Regions from separate parts of the Bacillus paramobilis genome, predicted to be linked through region 2. Evidence: riboswitches for the same ligand, from Rfam matches in the RefSeq annotation. Region 2 holds a riboswitch; the other holds the start of a gene.
The links. A riboswitch is a leader RNA that binds a small molecule or an ion and turns the genes downstream of it on or off. The one in region 2 is predicted to bind S-adenosylmethionine.
Positions count from the first base shown of each region.

Region 1: another riboswitch for S-adenosylmethionine. It lies ahead of AABL52_RS19765 (YezD family protein); the one in region 2 lies ahead of AABL52_RS11045 (hypothetical protein).

Region 1 covers NZ_CP151108.1:3,867,714-3,875,238, reverse strand. The annotation lists gene lysA (diaminopimelate decarboxylase) at 1-1,146, shown strand, start outside; SAM riboswitch class I at 1,265-1,373, shown strand; gene AABL52_RS19765 (YezD family protein) at 1,446-1,589, shown strand; gene AABL52_RS19760 (phosphoadenylyl-sulfate reductase) at 1,677-2,381, shown strand; gene sat (sulfate adenylyltransferase) at 2,420-3,556, shown strand; gene cysC (adenylyl-sulfate kinase) at 3,569-4,162, shown strand; gene AABL52_RS19745 (nitrite/sulfite reductase) at 4,174-5,796, shown strand; gene AABL52_RS19740 (DUF3906 family protein) at 5,807-6,007, shown strand; gene cobA (uroporphyrinogen-III C-methyltransferase) at 6,093-6,869, shown strand; gene AABL52_RS19730 (sirohydrochlorin chelatase) at 6,871-7,525, shown strand, end outside.
Region 2 covers NZ_CP151108.1:2,126,934-2,136,766, forward strand. The annotation lists gene rraA (ribonuclease E activity regulator RraA) at 1-44, shown strand, start outside; gene AABL52_RS11010 (DUF4430 domain-containing protein) at 383-2,194, shown strand; gene AABL52_RS11015 (DUF4430 domain-containing protein) at 2,406-3,230, shown strand; gene AABL52_RS11020 (energy-coupling factor transporter transmembrane component T) at 3,253-4,131, shown strand; gene AABL52_RS11025 (ABC transporter ATP-binding protein) at 4,104-5,765, shown strand; gene AABL52_RS11030 (ECF transporter S component) at 5,738-6,439, shown strand; gene AABL52_RS11035 (YwiC-like family protein) at 6,624-7,346, shown strand; gene AABL52_RS11040 (hypothetical protein) at 7,379-7,570, opposite strand; SAM riboswitch class I at 7,693-7,791, shown strand; gene AABL52_RS11045 (hypothetical protein) at 7,832-8,149, shown strand; gene AABL52_RS11050 (SWIM zinc finger family protein) at 8,355-8,792, shown strand; gene AABL52_RS11055 (NAD(P)H-dependent oxidoreductase) at 8,816-9,391, shown strand; gene AABL52_RS11060 (group-specific protein) at 9,388-9,741, shown strand; gene AABL52_RS11065 (short-chain fatty acid transporter) at 9,782-9,833, opposite strand, start outside.

The DNA of each region.
Region 1 (7,525 bases), 1.7 Mb from region 2:
TCTTATCAAGTAGCATATGCAAGCAAGGCGTTCTTGTGCATGGAGATGTGCCGAGTAGCTCGTGAAGAGAATATGTCATTAGATGTTGTTTCTGGAGGGGAATTATATACTGCGCTTCAAGCAGGATTTCCAGCATCGCGTATTCATTTTCACGGCAATAATAAAACAGAAGAAGAGATTGTGATGGCGCTTCAGGCGAATATTGGTTGTTTTGTTGTCGATAATTTCTTAGAATTAGAAATTTTGCATGATTTAGCAGGGCAACATGGGAAATTTGTGAACATATTAATCCGTGTAACGCCTGGAGTAGAGGCGCACACACATGAATATATTACAACAGGCCAAGATGATTCAAAATTTGGATTTGGCGTGTCAAATGGTCAAGCGATGCAAGCAATTGAGCTTGCTTTACAAAAATCAAATTATAATGTGTTAGGAATTCATTCACATATCGGATCTCAAATATTTGAAACGGCTGGATTTGTTCGGGCGATTGAAGTTCTTCATCAATTTTTAGAAGAAGTGAGAGAGAGAGCGAACTATGTAGTGAAAGTATTAAATGTGGGCGGAGGATTCGGAATACGCTACACAGAGTCAGATACACCATTAACTCTTGAGACATATGTGCGAGCTGTAACCAGTGCAGTGAGGGAACAATTTACAGCATGTAATTATCCCTTGCCAGAAATATGGGTTGAACCAGGCCGTAGTATTGTAGGTGATGCTGGAACGACAATTTATACAGTTGGATCTGTGAAAGACATTCCTGGTATTCGGAAATATGTATCAGTGGATGGTGGGATGACTGATAACTTAAGACCTGCTTTATATAACGCGCGTTATGAAGCGATGTTAGCGAATCGAGGAAATGATGAGAATGAGGAAGTCGTTTCGATTGCTGGGAAATGTTGTGAGAGTGGAGATATGTTAATTTGGGATATTACTCTACCGAAAGTTGCTTCTGCCGATTTACTAGCAATTTCTTGTACAGGGGCATACGGGTACTCGATGGCGAATAATTATAATCGGATTCGTAGACCAGCTGTCGTCTTCGCGAAAGGCGGCACATCACAAATTGTTGTAGAGCGCGAAACATATGAAAATATTATTGGGAACGATCGCATACGTATTAAAGAATTGGTTTAAAATGAGGAAAAAGGAGTTGTTCGGATGGACAATTCCTTTTTTATAAAATAAAATAATTAAAATATATCGGAAAACTAGGATTGAAAAAAATCAGAATTGTGATAAAATACAAATACAAAGCTTATCAAGAGAAGCGGAGGGAACTGGCCCGACGAAGCTCGGCAACCTGCTTATAGAAAGCAAGGTGCTAAATCCAGCAAAATGGAATCCATTTTGAAAGATAAGGTAAAATATATTACCGAACAGTCTTTTCGAAATGGGAAAGATTTTTTTTATGAATAAAAAGGGGGGCTGTTCGCGTGAGCGTACGGGAACATTTTGAGGAAGTATCTGAGAAAATTCAAGCGATGCTTGCTGATATGAAATATGGTTCAATTACAATTGTTGTGCAGGATGGGAAAGTCATTCAATTAGAGAAAAGTGAAAAAGTACGTTTAAAGTAAAAAGCGCTGACTAGAAAAACTAGAGGCGGTTTTAACCTATTTTGATTAGGTTAAAACCGTCTTTTTGCTTTTACAGGGGGAAAAAACATGTTGACGTATGAAACGTGGGAAGAAAATAATGTTTCATTTTCAGAAGAAGATGAAACAAAAGGCGCGCTATCTGTTTTAAGTTGGGCTTATAAAGAATATGAAAGTGAAATTGTATACGCATGTAGCTTTGGAGTGGAAGGGATGGTACTACTGCACCTTATAAACCAAGTAAATCCATCTGCTAAAGTTGTATTTTTAGATACAAATGTTCATTTTCGCGAAACGTATAAATTAATTCAAAAAGTGCGGGAACGATTTCCTTCATTAAATATTATAGAAAAACAGCCGGAACTTACACTTGATGAACAAGCGAAGTTGCATGGTGAGAAATTATGGGAAAGTAATCCGAATCTTTGTTGTAAAATTAGAAAAATTTTACCGTTAGAAAAATCATTAGCAGCAGAAAAAGCGTGGATATCGGGCTTAAGGAGGGAACAATCAGAAACACGTAAGCATACACAGTTTATAAATCAAGATCATCGCTTTCAATCTATTAAAGTTTGTCCACTCATTCATTGGACGTGGAAAGAAGTGTGGCGATATGTATACAAACATAGCTTGCCGTATAACCCGCTCCATGATATTGGGTATCCAAGTATTGGGTGTGAGAAATGTACGTTACCTGTAGGAGAGGGTGGCGATTCGAGAGATGGTAGGTGGGCCGGGAAAGTGAAAACAGAATGTGGTCTTCATTACCAATAAGATGAATTTGAAAATAAAGCTAAGAGAGGGTATAGAAAATGAGTAAAAGAAACGAATTAATAAATCGAATAGACGAGACATACGACGTATCACAAATTGAAAAAGAAATTGGGCTAGACAACATTGCATTAAGTGATTTAGAGCTATTAGCGACAGGGGGATATAGCCCACTTACAGGTTTTTTAGGAAAGAAAGATTACGATTCGGTCGTAGAAACGATTCGTTTAGCTAATGGGAGCGTTTGGAGTATCCCCATTACATTACCGGTAACAGAAGACGTAGCAGAGAGTCTGAAAATTGGAGAGAAAGTAAAGCTTGTCAGTGATGGAAATATATATGGTGTCATTCAAATAGAAGATATTTTTGTACCAGATAAAGAAAAAGAAGCGTTACTTGTATATAAAACGACGGATGAGGCTCATCCAGGAGTGAAGAAGTTATATGAGCGACCGAACGTTTATGTCGGTGGAGCTATTATTCTTACAAAACGTTTTGAAAATAATCCATTTCCTTCTTATCATTTAGATCCAATTGAAACGAAAGAAGAATTTAAGAAACGTGGTTGGAAAACAGTAGTCGGATTTCAAACGAGAAACCCGGTACATCGTGCTCATGAGTATATTCAAAAATCTGCTCTTGAAATTGTAGATGGCCTCTTTTTAAATCCGCTCGTTGGGGAAACGAAGTCGGATGATATTCCTGCTGATGTAAGGATGGAAAGCTATGAAGTATTACTTCAAAACTATTATCCGAAAGATCGTGTCTTTTTAGGTGTATTTCCTGCAGCGATGCGTTACGCAGGACCGAGGGAAGCGATATTCCATGCATTAGTTAGAAAGAATTTTGGATGTACTCACTTTATTGTAGGACGCGATCATGCAGGGGTAGGAGATTATTACGGTACTTATGAAGCGCAAGAAATTTTTACAAACTTTACAGTGGAAGAGTTAGGAATTACACCGTTATTTTTTGAACATAGTTTTTACTGCACGAAATGTGAAGCGATGGCTTCGACGAAAACATGCCCGCACGGCAAAGAAGATCATGTTATTTTATCGGGTACGAAAGTAAGAGAGCTATTAAGAAATGGTGAGGTTCCGCCAAGTACATTTAGTCGTAAAGAAGTAGTAGAAGTACTAATTAAAGGTTTGAAAAAAGAAGTAGTAACAGAATAAGGAGAGAATGAGATGGATACAAATATTACTTGGCATACGGCATCTGTTTCAAAAGATGAGAGAAGAGTAAAAAATGGGCATCATAGTTTTGTAATTTGGTTTACTGGTCTATCAGCTTCAGGTAAATCTACGGTGGCGAACGCGGTTGCTCGTAAACTATTTGAAAAGAATATTGGAAACTATGTACTAGATGGTGATAATATACGCCACGGTTTAAATAAAGACTTAGGTTTTTCTGAAAGTGATCGTATGGAAAATATAAGACGGATTGGCGAAGTGGCGAAGCTATTTGTAGATCAAGGTACGGTTGTTCTTACAGCGTTTATTTCACCATTTCGAGTAGACCGAAAACAAGTGAGGGATTTATTAGCTGCAGATGAGTTTATTGAAGTGTTTGTAAAGTGCCCAATTGAAGAGTGTGAGAAGCGTGATCCGAAAGGGCTTTATAAAAAAGCAAGACAAGGTGATATTAAAGAGTTTACTGGTGTTGATTCACCGTATGAGGAACCAGAGCAAGCAGAATTAATTGTAGAAACGCACAAGTATTCTATTGAAGAATGTGCAGAACAAATCGTGAAGTACTTACAAGAGCGTAGTTTTATATAGGGGGATAAAAAATGAGTTATGAAAAAGTATGGGCTAACAATGAAAAATTAAATCAAGCTGAGAAAAATAAATTAAAAAAAGATGGATTGGAAATCTTTAATGATATTCCTTACTATGCAGAGAATGGCTTTGAATCTATTCCGAAAGAAGAGTGGGACGCATTCAAATGGGCTGGGTTGTATTTACAAAGACCGAAAGAAGCGGGTTATTTTATGATGCGTGTAAATATTCCGTCAGGGATTATTACGAATGCACAGGCAGAAGTGCTTGCTTCTATCGCTGAGGATTATGGGCGTGACGTAATAGATATTACGACAAGACAGGCAATTCAGTTTCATTGGCTAGAAATTCATCAAATGCCAGATATTTTTAAAAGATTAGCAAGAGTTGGGTTATCTTCAGCTGGGGCTTGTGGTGATATAACGCGTAATATTACAGGGAATCCACTTGCTGGCATTGATGCAAATGAACTATTTGATACAACGCATATTGTGAAAGAGGTATATGACTATTTCCAACATAATGAGGAGTTTTCTAACTTACCACGTAAATTTAAAATGTCTATTAGTTCTAATATTTATAATTCAGCAAACGCAGAAATTAACTGTGTTGCATTTACACCTGCTACGAAAGAAATAGATGGTGAGAAAAAAGTTGGTTTTCATATAAAAGTAGGCGGTGGATTATCAGCTCGTCCATATTTAGCTGATGAATTAGATGTATTCGTTTTACCAGAAGAAGTGAAGACGGTAGCGATTGCGATTGCTACGATATTCCGTGATTTTGGATACCGTGAAAAACGTCATTTAGCTCGTTTGAAATTTCTTGTTGCAGACTGGGGAGCAGAGAAATTTAAAGAGAAACTAATAGAGTATACAGGACCATTGCAAAGTAAAGGAGAAGGTGCTCTAAAAGGCTGGAATGCGGGATACTTTTATGGAGTTCAAGATCAAAAACAAGATGGCCTTAAATATGTAGGTTTTAATGTACCAGTAGGACGTCTACATGCAAAAGAAATGTTTGAGATTGCGAGAATTGCTAAGCAGTATGGAAATGGACAAATTCGCACATGTAACTCGCAAAACTTTATTATTCCGAATGTTCCGCCAGAAAATGTAACGGGTTTATTAAATGAACCATTGTTTGAAGCGATATCAGCAAGTCCGAAATCGTTTATTGGTCATGCGGTTTCTTGTACTGGTATTGAATATTGCAATCTTGCATTAGTAGAAACGAAAGAAAGATTACGCAAAATCGCCGAATACTTAGATACACAAATTGCACTCGATGTTCCGGTTCGTATTCATATGGTAGGATGCCCGAATTCATGTGGTCAACGTCAAATTGCTGACATTGGATTACAAGGGGTGAAAATGAAAACGAAGGAAAAAGGGATTGTTGAAGCATTTGAAATATACGTAGGTGGAACGTTGTTAGATGGCGGTGCTTACAATCAAAAGTTAAAAGGGAAAATAGATGGCGAGGATCTACCTGATGTACTTGCATCATTTATAAGTTATTTCAAAGAGAATAAATTACCAGCTGAAACGTTTTATGATTTTGTTGGTCGTATCGGTGTAGACACACTACAAATAGCGTTAAATACCGTGTTAGAAGAAGTACTAGCGTCTTAGGAGGGACAATATGGATTTATATCGATTTGAAGCCGTGTTAGTGAATAGTATTGTTCCGATTGTTGTCGTTGCTCAAAGTGAAGAACAGGCATTTAAGCTCGCGGAGATGGAGCTTGAAAAGCATTTTTTACCGCTGCCAGAAGTAAAGGAAATTTCTCTATTTGAAAAAAAGAAGATTCGAAAAGGTGCGGCATTTGTTATTCATGAGTAGGGAACAGGTAATAGGAAATGATGAAAACTTCCATTCGTATATAAGGATGGAAGTTTCACTTTAATAGTAGAAATGAGGAGAGATGATGGGGAAGGTTTATATCGTTGGAGCAGGTCCTGGTGATCCAGATTTAATTACTGTGAAAGGATCGAAATGTATTGAGAGAGCAGACGTTATTTTATACGACCGTCTCGTAAATAAAGAGTTGCTTTCATACGCAAAGCCTGAAGCGGATTTAATTTATTGTGGAAAGCTACCAAATTATCACACGATGAAGCAAGAGACAATTAACACGTTTCTTATTAAATACGCGAAAAAAGGAAAAGTTGTAACGAGGCTAAAGGGCGGGGATCCATTTGTATTTGGTAGAGGGGGAGAAGAAGCTGAAGCGTTAGCGAAGCAAGGTGTACCGTTTGAAATTGTTCCTGGTATTTCAGCTGGAATAGCTGCTCCTGCTTATGCTGGCATTCCAGTGACACATCGTGATGCGAGTGCAAGTTTTGCTATTGTGACAGGGCATAGGAAAGAAGATGCTGAAGAGGAAGTGAAGTGGGAACATTTAGCGAAAGGTGTAGAGACCTTAGCTGTATATATGGGGGTTAGTAATTTACCCTACATATGTGAACAACTGGTCAAAAATGGAAAAGATACAAGTACGCCTGCTGCTATTATTGAGAGGGGAACGACTTCTATGCAGCGCACAGTTGTCGGGACGTTAGGGACAATTGTAGATGTTGCGAAAAAAGAACAAATTCAAAATCCGAGTATGATTGTAATTGGAGAAGTGGTCCGTTTTAGGGAAAAGATCCATTGGTTTGAGAAACAGACGGAAAGTACGTATCGAGTAAGCGGAGTGTTATAAAATGAAAGCCATCTTATATATATGTCATGGAAGTCGTTTGAAAGCCGCTAAAGAAGAAGCGATTACGTTTATTACGTCATGCATGAACCGTGTAGAGGCAAGTATTCAAGAAGTTTGTTTTTTAGAGTTAGCGAGTCCAACGATTGATGAAGGGTTCCGTACATGTGTGAGTCGTGGTGCTACAGAGATTATTGTTATTCCAGTTTTTCTATTAGCGGCAGGTCACGTGAAAAAAGATATCCCGTTTGAATTAGAAAAGTTAAATAATCAATTTTCAAGTGTTAAAGTGACCTATGGTAATCCGTTTGGTGTATCAGAAACACTCGTTAAATCAGTGTATAACGGAAGTGGTATCGAACAGGAAGATAAGAATGAAGTGACGTTACTTCTCGTTGCAAGAGGTAGTAGCGATCCTGAAGTATTAAAAGATATAAACTGGATCGCTTCTTTATTTCAAACGGAAGAGAAAATTAAAAAAGTAGAGGTTTGCTATTTAGCAGCTGCCGAGCCGAAATTTGAGGAGAAGTTAAAGGAAGTTGTAGAACGAAAAGAAAAGAATATCGTTGTACTGCCTTACTTATTATTTACCGGTTTACTTATGAAACATATTGAAAAAGAAGTGCGCCAATATGAGTCGGATGAGATAAAAATAAGTC
Region 2 (9,833 bases):
ATGAAGATGGCGTTATTATTAGTGAAAAGAGTTTACATCGTTAAAGGCTAGTAAGTTACTATTCTTAGAAAATAAATCCGATAAAGCATGGACAAAATTCTTTGTCAATAGTAAAATAATACAGAAATTTAAAATTAACAGAATGTATAGGTTTATCGTTTTACGATAACTGAAATGGAAGTAAGTAGTGCCTAGAAAAGTGAATGTTATCACAATGATACGTTCATAAACAAAATTATTTTTCCTATACAAATATAGCCGCGAATGATGCGGGTCGGAGGTGTTGCACAGTTTGTTCGACACTTACAAAAAAAGAGTGTCAATTGCACGCCCTTGAAGGGCCTTTTTTTGTGTAAATAGTAGTAAGGGAGGAAATTTTGGGATGGCAATGTTGAAAAAATGGCTGCTTACGTCGTTAATGGCAGTTACACTCGTATTTGTTTCTTTTGCGAATACAGTACATATTACGTTTGCTGAAGGAAATACAGCAAAACTTGCAATTATTGGGGAATCACAAAAGGGTATTATGTTGTGTCCGAAAGAAGAGCAAATTGCAGATGGGGAAACAGCTTTAAGTTTGTTGCAAAAAGTCATGGGGGACAAAGTAACAGCAGAGACGATGTCTTTTGGAACGTATGTAAAGGGCATTGACGGCTTAATGGCTGGGGACACAAGTGGCTGGTTGTATGATGTAAATGATAAATCTGCAGAAGTTGGAGCAGATAGTTATAAATTAAATGCTGGAGATGTTGTTGTCTTTCGTTTTGTTGCAGACTGGAGCAATATGAGCCAGGAAACATTACAGCAAACATTAGATAAATTTGGTACTTGTAAAACTGTAGAAGAACCAAAGACAGATGATCCAAAGCAAGAAAAACCAGAAGAACCAAAAACGGATGATCCAAAACAAGAAAAACCAGAAGAACCAAAGACAGATGATCCAAAACAAGAAAAACCAGAAGAACCAAAAACGGATGATCCAAAACAAGAAAAACCAGAAGAACCAAAAACAGAAGAACCAAAAACAGATGATCCAAAACAAGAAAAACCAAAGCAAGAGAACATTCAAATTCCAGCAGCACAAGTAAATGAAGCAATCTCTAAGACGTCTGAAAAGATGTTACAAGATGGAATTGAAAGTGATTGGGTAGCTTTAGGCCTTTCTCGTTCTGAAAAGAATGTTCCAATTGAGGTGAAATTAAATTATGTTAAGTCAGTAACTGAAAAAGTAGAAAAGCGCATTAACCGTTTTTCAGCGACAGATTTAGCTAGAACGATTATTATGATGAATGCAATGCAAGCAGACCCTACAAAGGTTGGCGAACATAATTTAGTTCAAAAATTGTACGAATCAGATAAAGTGAATTCTGTTACAGGTTATACATTTGCTTTACTTGCATTTGATACGAAGAAATATGAAGTTCCAGTGAATTCAAAATGGAATCGAGTTGCTTTAGTAGATGCTCTTTTAAACGCGCAACATACAGATGGCGGCTGGACTTACGATAGTGCAAGCAGTAAAGACAGTGCTAGTAGCGTTGATGTAACAGGTATGGTTTTATCAGCATTAGCTCCTTATCAAGATCGACCAGATGTGAAGCCAGCTGTAGGAAAAGCTGTTGCTTACTTATATAAAGAACAGTTAGAAAATGGTGGTTTTTCTGCTGATGGACAAGAAAATTCTAATAGTGTTGCACAAGCAATTATTGGATTATCTCTTGTGAAAGATGTAGATCAAAATCGTCTACATAAGGCAATGCAAAATTTACTGTCATACCAACTTCCAAATGGTGAATTCAAATGGTTACCAAGTGATCAAAACGGTAGCGGAATGGCTACAGAACAAGCATTCTTAGCTTTACTTCAGTTTAAAGACCTTGGAAAATCGATTTATGACTGGTCAAATGTATCTGTTCCTGAAATCGATAAGAAACCAAATGTGGATTCAGAAAATGTTGTAGTAGAAAAAGAAGTTACTGAACAACCACAAGAACAAAAACAAGTACAACAAGAAACGAAAGATGACACTCTAAAAGTTGTTGTCGATAATGAACCGGTTAAAAATAAAAAATCCGGAAACGGTAGCACGTTACCAAAAACAGGAGCATCTTCTCATAGTGCAGCTACAGAAGTAGGTATGGGTGTATTATGTATTGCTGCTGCATATGTATTATGGAGACGTAAAGCAGCTTAACAAAAATTAGGAGCAATCATTTGCTCCTAATTTTATCCCGCATTAACGGGCAGTAAGATCCCCAACTCAAAAGTTAGCGAGTGCGAGGAAGTTAGGGGGAGATTAACTAACTGCCCGTTAAAGCCCGATTGGTTCAACTAATAATAAGTGGGGGGTGGAAAAGCCTCCCACTTATTAAAGTTTCACTTTATTATGAAAGGTGAGAGACAACATGAGTAAGATGAAGTGGTTGATTTCTTTAATGCTTTCACTTGGGTTACTTGCTGGATGTGAAGAGGCAGCTGTAAAGCCTGAGAAGAAAGTAGAACCAAAGCAAGAAGAGGTAGCAAAACAAGAAGAGAAAAAAGATGAAGCGAAACCGGAAGAAAAGCCGGAGGAAAAACAAGCTGAACAAGAGAAAAATAAGCAAGACGAACAGAAAGAGAAACAAGAACAAAAAGTAGAAGAGAAGCCGAAAGAAGAGAAGCCGCAGGCACAACCGGAAGTAAAGAAAGAAGAGAAACCTCAGGAACAGCCTGCTACTAAGCAACCAGAACAACAAAAAGCACAAGAAGAGAAACAACAAGAGCAACCGAAAGCGCAAGAAGTAAAAGAAGAAGCGAAGGTTGTGAATCAGCCGAAAGAAACACCGAAGCAGGAGCAAAAAGAGGATCCGAATAAAGGTGGAAAAGACGTAACTCTTCCAACACCACCGAAACCAGTGCCACCTAATCCACCAGAATCACCAAAACCACAAGCAAAACAAGTTACGATCTCAGTAAAAGGTAATGAAGGATACTTATTAGGTGCGAAAAAGATGGATGTACAAGAAGGCGATACAGTGTATAAAGTATTGCAGCGTACAGGGTTAGATGTTGATGCAATGGGCTCTAAAGATGGAGTTTATGTAAAAGGGATTAATGATTTATATGAAAAAGATGTTACTGCTACTAGTGGATGGAAATATCGTGTGAATGGTGCTTTTCCAAATCATAGTGCTGGTGTAGTAACAGTTAAGCCAGGCGATACAATTGAGTGGGTGTTTGTATTAAAATAAGAAAGGCATTCGGTAAAGGACTATGAAAATAAGTTTTTCTTCTTTACATCCTTTTGTGAATTTTTTCTATTATATCGGGGTGATGATACTATGTATGATGTGTCTTCATCCTCTTTTTTTAATTGGAGCAATACTATTAATCGTTATTTTAAATGTGATGCAAGGGAATAGCGAAAAGATAAGAAAGATGTTACCGAGCACAGTCGTTTTCTTTTTTATGGTCATTTTATTTAATTCGTTATTAACGCATAGAGGTCGAACTACATTATTTTGGTTAGGGGATAGCCGTATTAAGCTTGAGGCGATTATGTTTGGAGTAGTAATGGGGTTATTACTAGTTGCGATTATGTTTACGTTTGCTTCGTATAATGATATTATTTCAAGTCATAAATTTTTATATTTATTTTCTAGAATTTCACCGAAAGTAGCATTGTTAACGATGATTACAGTGAGGTTTGTTCCTTTGTTTATGAGGCGATTACAGAAAATAACACTCGTCCAAAAAACGAAAGGTGTACAAGTAGATGCAGGTTCAATTGTGGAACGAGTGAAAAATGGTATGCAATTGCTGCAAGTATTATTAATTTGTTCGTTAGAAGATGCGCTGCAAACAGCAGATTCTATGCAAGCTCGTGGATTTGGTGTGACGAAGCGTACGACATATATTCGGTATAGAATGGAAAGACGCGACTGGTACACGCTCAGTTATTTAAGTATTCTACTTATAATTGCTATTGTATGTAGTACGTATGGCGGAGGAAAGTTAATCATTTATCCGAAAGTCGAATCTATTCTATTTCAGCAATACGATGGAATGATGTTTGTCGTATTTACGATGTTTATTAGTCTACCGATTATAATGGAAGGAAGGGAGTGGATATGGTGGCGCATGCAGAAATAAACAATTTATCATTTGTATATGCTGATGAAAATGAATATGCGTTACAGCATATTTCTCTTTCTATTCAAAAAGGAGAGTTTATTACACTTGCCGGCGGATCAGGATCCGGGAAGACGACTTTATTAAAACATTTTAAAAAGGAATTACTTCCAATCGGTACACGCTCAGGAGAAATTTTTTATGATGATGTTTTATTAGAGGAAGTACCAGATTTATTATCTGCACAAGAAATTGGCATGGTATTTCAAAATCCAGAAAATCAGCTCGTAATGGATACGGTCATTCAAGAATTAGCATTTTCTTTAGAGAATGTTGGATTACCATCACATATTATTCAAAAGCGAATAGCAGAGCTCATTAGCTTCTTAGGATTTCAAGATTTATTGCACCAATCTGTGCATACGTTATCTGGCGGGCAAAAGCAGCTTGTCAATTTAGCTGCCGTACTAGTTATGCAGCCCAAACTATTATTATTAGATGAACCAACAGCGCAGTTAGATCCAATTGCAGCGAAAGAATTTTTAGGATTGTTAAAACGTATTAACGAAGAACTTGGCATTACGATCGTTTTAAGTGAACATCGTTTAGATGAAGTGATACCACTTGCTACGCGCGTTATTTGTATGAATAATGGCCAAATCGTATATGATGGTAATCCTAAAACGGTTGTAGCGAACATGTGGGAAGTTGAAAAGTTCCGTCCATTTATTCCGCAAATTCCAAGATTGTTTTTAGAGTGGAATGCAAGAGATATTCCGTTTACAGTGCGAGAAGCGCAAATGGAACTGAATCATTCTTCAGAGATATCATATGTGAATGAGCCAATAGCACAAAGTGAAAAGCGAGAAGTCATTTTAAGTGCAGAACATATTTCGTTCCAATATGAAAAAAATAGTCCGCATATTTTACGAGATTTAACCGTATCGATTGAAAAAGGAAAATGGGCAGCTCTCGTTGGAAAAAATGGTACAGGTAAGTCTACACTGTTAACGATTTTAGCTGGATTGCAAAAAGCGAGAAGAGGGAAAGTAAAGTGGAATGGGAAAGTGATACATAAAATTGATTCGAAAGAACGATTTAAAAGGATCGGGTATGTATCACAACATCCGTACTATCATTTTACATTTGATACAGCGTGGGAAGAAGTGTATGAACGTGCACGTGAATTATACGGAGAACAAGGAAAAGAAATAGCAGAAGATATGTTGGAGAAGTTTTGGTTGTACTCGCTTAAAGAACGCCATCCGCATGATTGTAGCGGGGGAGAGCAACAACTACTTGCGTTATGTACAACGTTATTATCAAAGCCAACTTTATTATTACTCGACGAACCGACAAAGGGACTAGATCCATGGAAAAAAGAACGAGTAGGAGAGCTATTTAGGAAGTTACAACAAGAAGGTACAACTATTGTAATGGCAACGCATGATATTGAGTTTGCAGCAAAATACGTTGATCAATGTATGATGTTATTTGACGGAGCAGTTATTATGAATGATGCACCGAAAGAGTTTTTTAGTGGAAACTTCTTTTATACAACATCTATTAATCGATTCATTCGAAAAGAGTTGCCATATGCATTAACGTGGGAGGATGTGTACGAAGCGTGTCCAAACGATATGTTGCATTCATAATATGTATTTTTGCAGTAATAATAGCCACATTGCTCGTTACGACACTTATCATGGACGGTTATTACATGCTAAGTAGTTTGTTTTTATTAGTTGTTATTATGTTACCGTTTTATATTCGCTTTGAAAGAAAGGCGTTTGTTTCACGTGAAATTGTGCTCGTTGCTGTGTTAGCGGCAATTGCAGCAGTTAGCCGCGTACCATTCTCTATTTTACCAAGTGTACAACCGACTTCATTTGTCATTATCGTTTCTGCGATTGTGTTTGGGAGTGAAACTGGTTTTATGATCGGTGCAACAGCGGCTATCGTATCTAACATCTTTTTAGGACAAGGTCCGTGGACGCCGTGGCAAATGTTTTCATGGGGGATGATTGGTTTTATAGCAGGGTTATTACGGAATACATTTTTAATGAAAAAGCTATGGGGCAGACTGCTATATGGATTCGTTGTTGGATTTTTATTTGGCTGGATTATGAACTTCTGGGGGCTTCTCGGTTTTATACAGGAAGCAACGTGGGAAACAGTTGTCGCGTACTATGTTGCAAGTTTTTATTTCGATTTGAGCCATGCAATTTCGAATGTTATTTTCTTACTATTATTTAGTACGTCTTGGATTACGATTCTTACGAGATTCAAAAAGAAATATGGCATATTAGATAAGCATAACATGGCATAGAAAAGCATATTCATATAAGGTAGGGTCGCGACTTACATATTCGTTTGCCTCTTTCATGCTTCTTACATATTGTAAGGAGCATTTTTTATTGTCAAAAAATCGATTCAATATACGTCGGCTATTATATAAAATTATTTGTATAATAGTATGTGAGAACTATTTTCAAAAGGGAGGTGTATAGTTAATGAAGTTAGTTATTCCGAAGCAACACGGTGCATGGGCCATGCTCGTTATACCATTTCTATTAAGTATCATACTTGGGAAACCTACTATGTATCATATTCCATTATTTTTAGCTTGGTTCTTTATCTATTTAGCTACGTATCCATTTCTTACGTACATAAAGCAAAGACGAAAAAAAGAGTATTTACATGCAGCAATTGTATATTTTATCGTCGCTTTCGTATTTGGGATGATTTCTCTATTATATGAATGGCGCATTCTTTTATTCGTAGCAGTAATGATTCCATTATTTATAGTAAATATGTATTACGCCCGTCAAAAGAATGAAAGAGCGTTACTAAATGACATTAGTGCGATTATTGTTTTTTGTATTGGTGGTTTAGTTAGTTATTATTTTTCAATGAAACTTATAGATAAAACAGCACTATTTATTGCGCTTATATCATTTTTATATTTTTTAGGAAGTACGTTTTATGTGAAAACGATGATACGTGAGAAAAATAACCCGAAGTATCGTTTTATATCATGGGGGTATCATATTCTATTAACAATCATCGTATTTGCTATCAATCCGTGGTGCTCTCTTATTTTTATACCGAGTGTCATTCGGGCAATTATGTTGTACGGTAAAAAGATTTCTATTATAAAAGTAGGTATTTTAGAAATTGCTAATTCTGTATATTTTTTAATTATAACGGTAATAATTATGAAGTATGCCATTTGAAAAAGCTTCCCACCTTATGATGGGAAGCTTTTTCAATCTTGTTCTAAAATGTGAACCGTGTAATCACAACGTTGAATAGCTTGTTCGATCGCATAAAGGGATTGTTCAATACGTGCGCGATTAAAATCTTTTTCCACAGTCTGTAGTGCTGCTTCTAAACAATGTTTTGCTTCTTGTAATGATTGAAATGAATCTTGTACATATCCGCGAGCATTTTCGTGCATTTCATAATCCTCCTTGCATATTCATATATGTATAGTATGAGCAGTAAAGAAGAAAATATTATTTGTTATATTTGTTTGACAATTAAAATGAAATTACGTATAGTAAGAATTAAGTGAATATTTTCTTATCCAGAGAGGTGGAGGGACTGGCCCGATGAAACCCAGCAACCGCGATGCAGGTGCTAATTCCAGCAGAACATATTTGTTCTGGGAGATAAGACGAAGATATATACGTAACTTCTTCTTATCGGAGAGGTTTTTTTGTTGCAAAAAAACCGATTACGAAAATTTATATTAAGAAGAAAGGGGTTGCGAAGTACTGTGACACTCGAAAAATACGTAAAACTGCGTAGTACAGTTTATGAATATATGATAGAGCAAGATAAGCCAATATCATTGTTAGATATTCAAGAACATATCGTTTCGCATCATGAAGGAAAATTCACGAAAAAGATGTTACATCAATTTTATTTATCAAGACTATTAGATGAACTGAAACTGGATGGGAAAATTACATTAGCTGATGAATATCTCTATACTGAAAAAGGGGTATTTTATAAGGCGGGAAAAGGGAGCTAGGCTCTCTTTTTTTTGAAGTATGTAGAGTAAAAGACTGCTTAAGCAGCCTGATACAAGGGAATGGTGTTGAGTGTGTAGTGTCAAAGATTGAATGTGCCTGAAAGAGGCACTTCATATCGGCTGCAAATGAAAAGAGACACCTCCGCCGAATAGGTGTCAGTCGTTTTGTCATATAGACTTGCTATTTGACAGTTATTAGAATAACATGCGCAGGTTTGGAAGTCAAAAGGGAATTAAAGGAAGAGGTGTTGTTATGTACGCTTACTTATTACATGATATAACGAAATGGATTCCTAAGTACATTATGGATAAAGGCTATGAATATTATGAAGAGGGACATGTAGAAGATGTTGAAATACAAGACAAGAAAATATTTGCTTTCGTTACTGGAAATGCAGGAAACTATGAAGTGATTATTGATCTTGAAGATTTTACAGAAAGTAGCTGCGAGTGTCCATATGAAAACTATTGTAAACATATGGCGGCAGTTGTTTATGATATTCAAGGCACTGGTGAAAGTACGGTAAAAGAGAAACTGAAAAATTTAGAAAAGGAAGAGTTACTTACAGTATTAAACCGTTTATTACAAAGCTCCAAAAACGTGCAAATTGTAGAGAAGATGTTAAAGAAGGGGAAACTTTAACTTATAGAGGGAGTTGTTTTGTAGTGAATGTACTAATTGTATACGCTCATCCCAGTCCTTCCAGTTTTAACGCGGCGATTTTAAAGCATGTGCAAAAAGGATTACAAGAAACAGATCATTCGGTTACGGTACTTGATTTATATAAAGAACAATTTGATCCAGTCCTTGTATTTAATGAAGAGAAGAAAAGACGTGATTTAGTAAATGAAGAAGAGACAGCTCGGTACAGAACGTTAGTGGAAGAAGCAGATACGCTTCTCTTTATATATCCGATATGGTGGTGGGGGATGCCTGCTATTTTAAAAGGGTTTATCGATCGCATTTTCGTTGCTGGATTTGCTTATAAATATGAAGGAGCCCTGCCGAAAGGATTATTGAAAGGGAAGAAAGCGTGGGTGATTAATACGTTAGATTCACCGTTATGGTACGTCGCACTACTATATAGATCAGCGGATTGGATTATGATGAAAAGAGGTGTGTTACGTTTTTGCGGCATTCGCGATATAAAACGATCTGTTTTTCAATCTGTGAAAACGAGTAAACGAGAGAAGCGGGAAAAGTGGTTATTACAAATAGAAGAAAAGGCTCGTACATTATGAATGAAATCGAACGTATAATAAAGTGTTGCAATTATGATAACGAACTTTTTCGTACATATATTAATTGCTTAGTCCAATTGAAGAACTGTAGTGAAATGTTTCAACAAATTCAAATACAATTAAGAAATGATTACTTAATAAGAGGGATTTGTGAAAGAGAAGTGGATGAGGTAGTAAAAGGAAGTAAAGAATATGATACATATTTTCTTCCTAAAGCATTACAGTGGAATTTCCTTAAAAACAATCCACATTTAATTGAAAAAGTATGTGAAGACTTTTTTGCATTTGAGGCGTTATATCTTACGGATATAAAGTGGGAGGTCGTAATAAATTGCGTGGGAAATAAGTGATTTATTATGTAAAAAAGCTAGTATAAAACTAGCTTTTCGTTTAAATAAATAGGAAACATAGACTGATGATAAATCCTGCATATAGTAAGTTA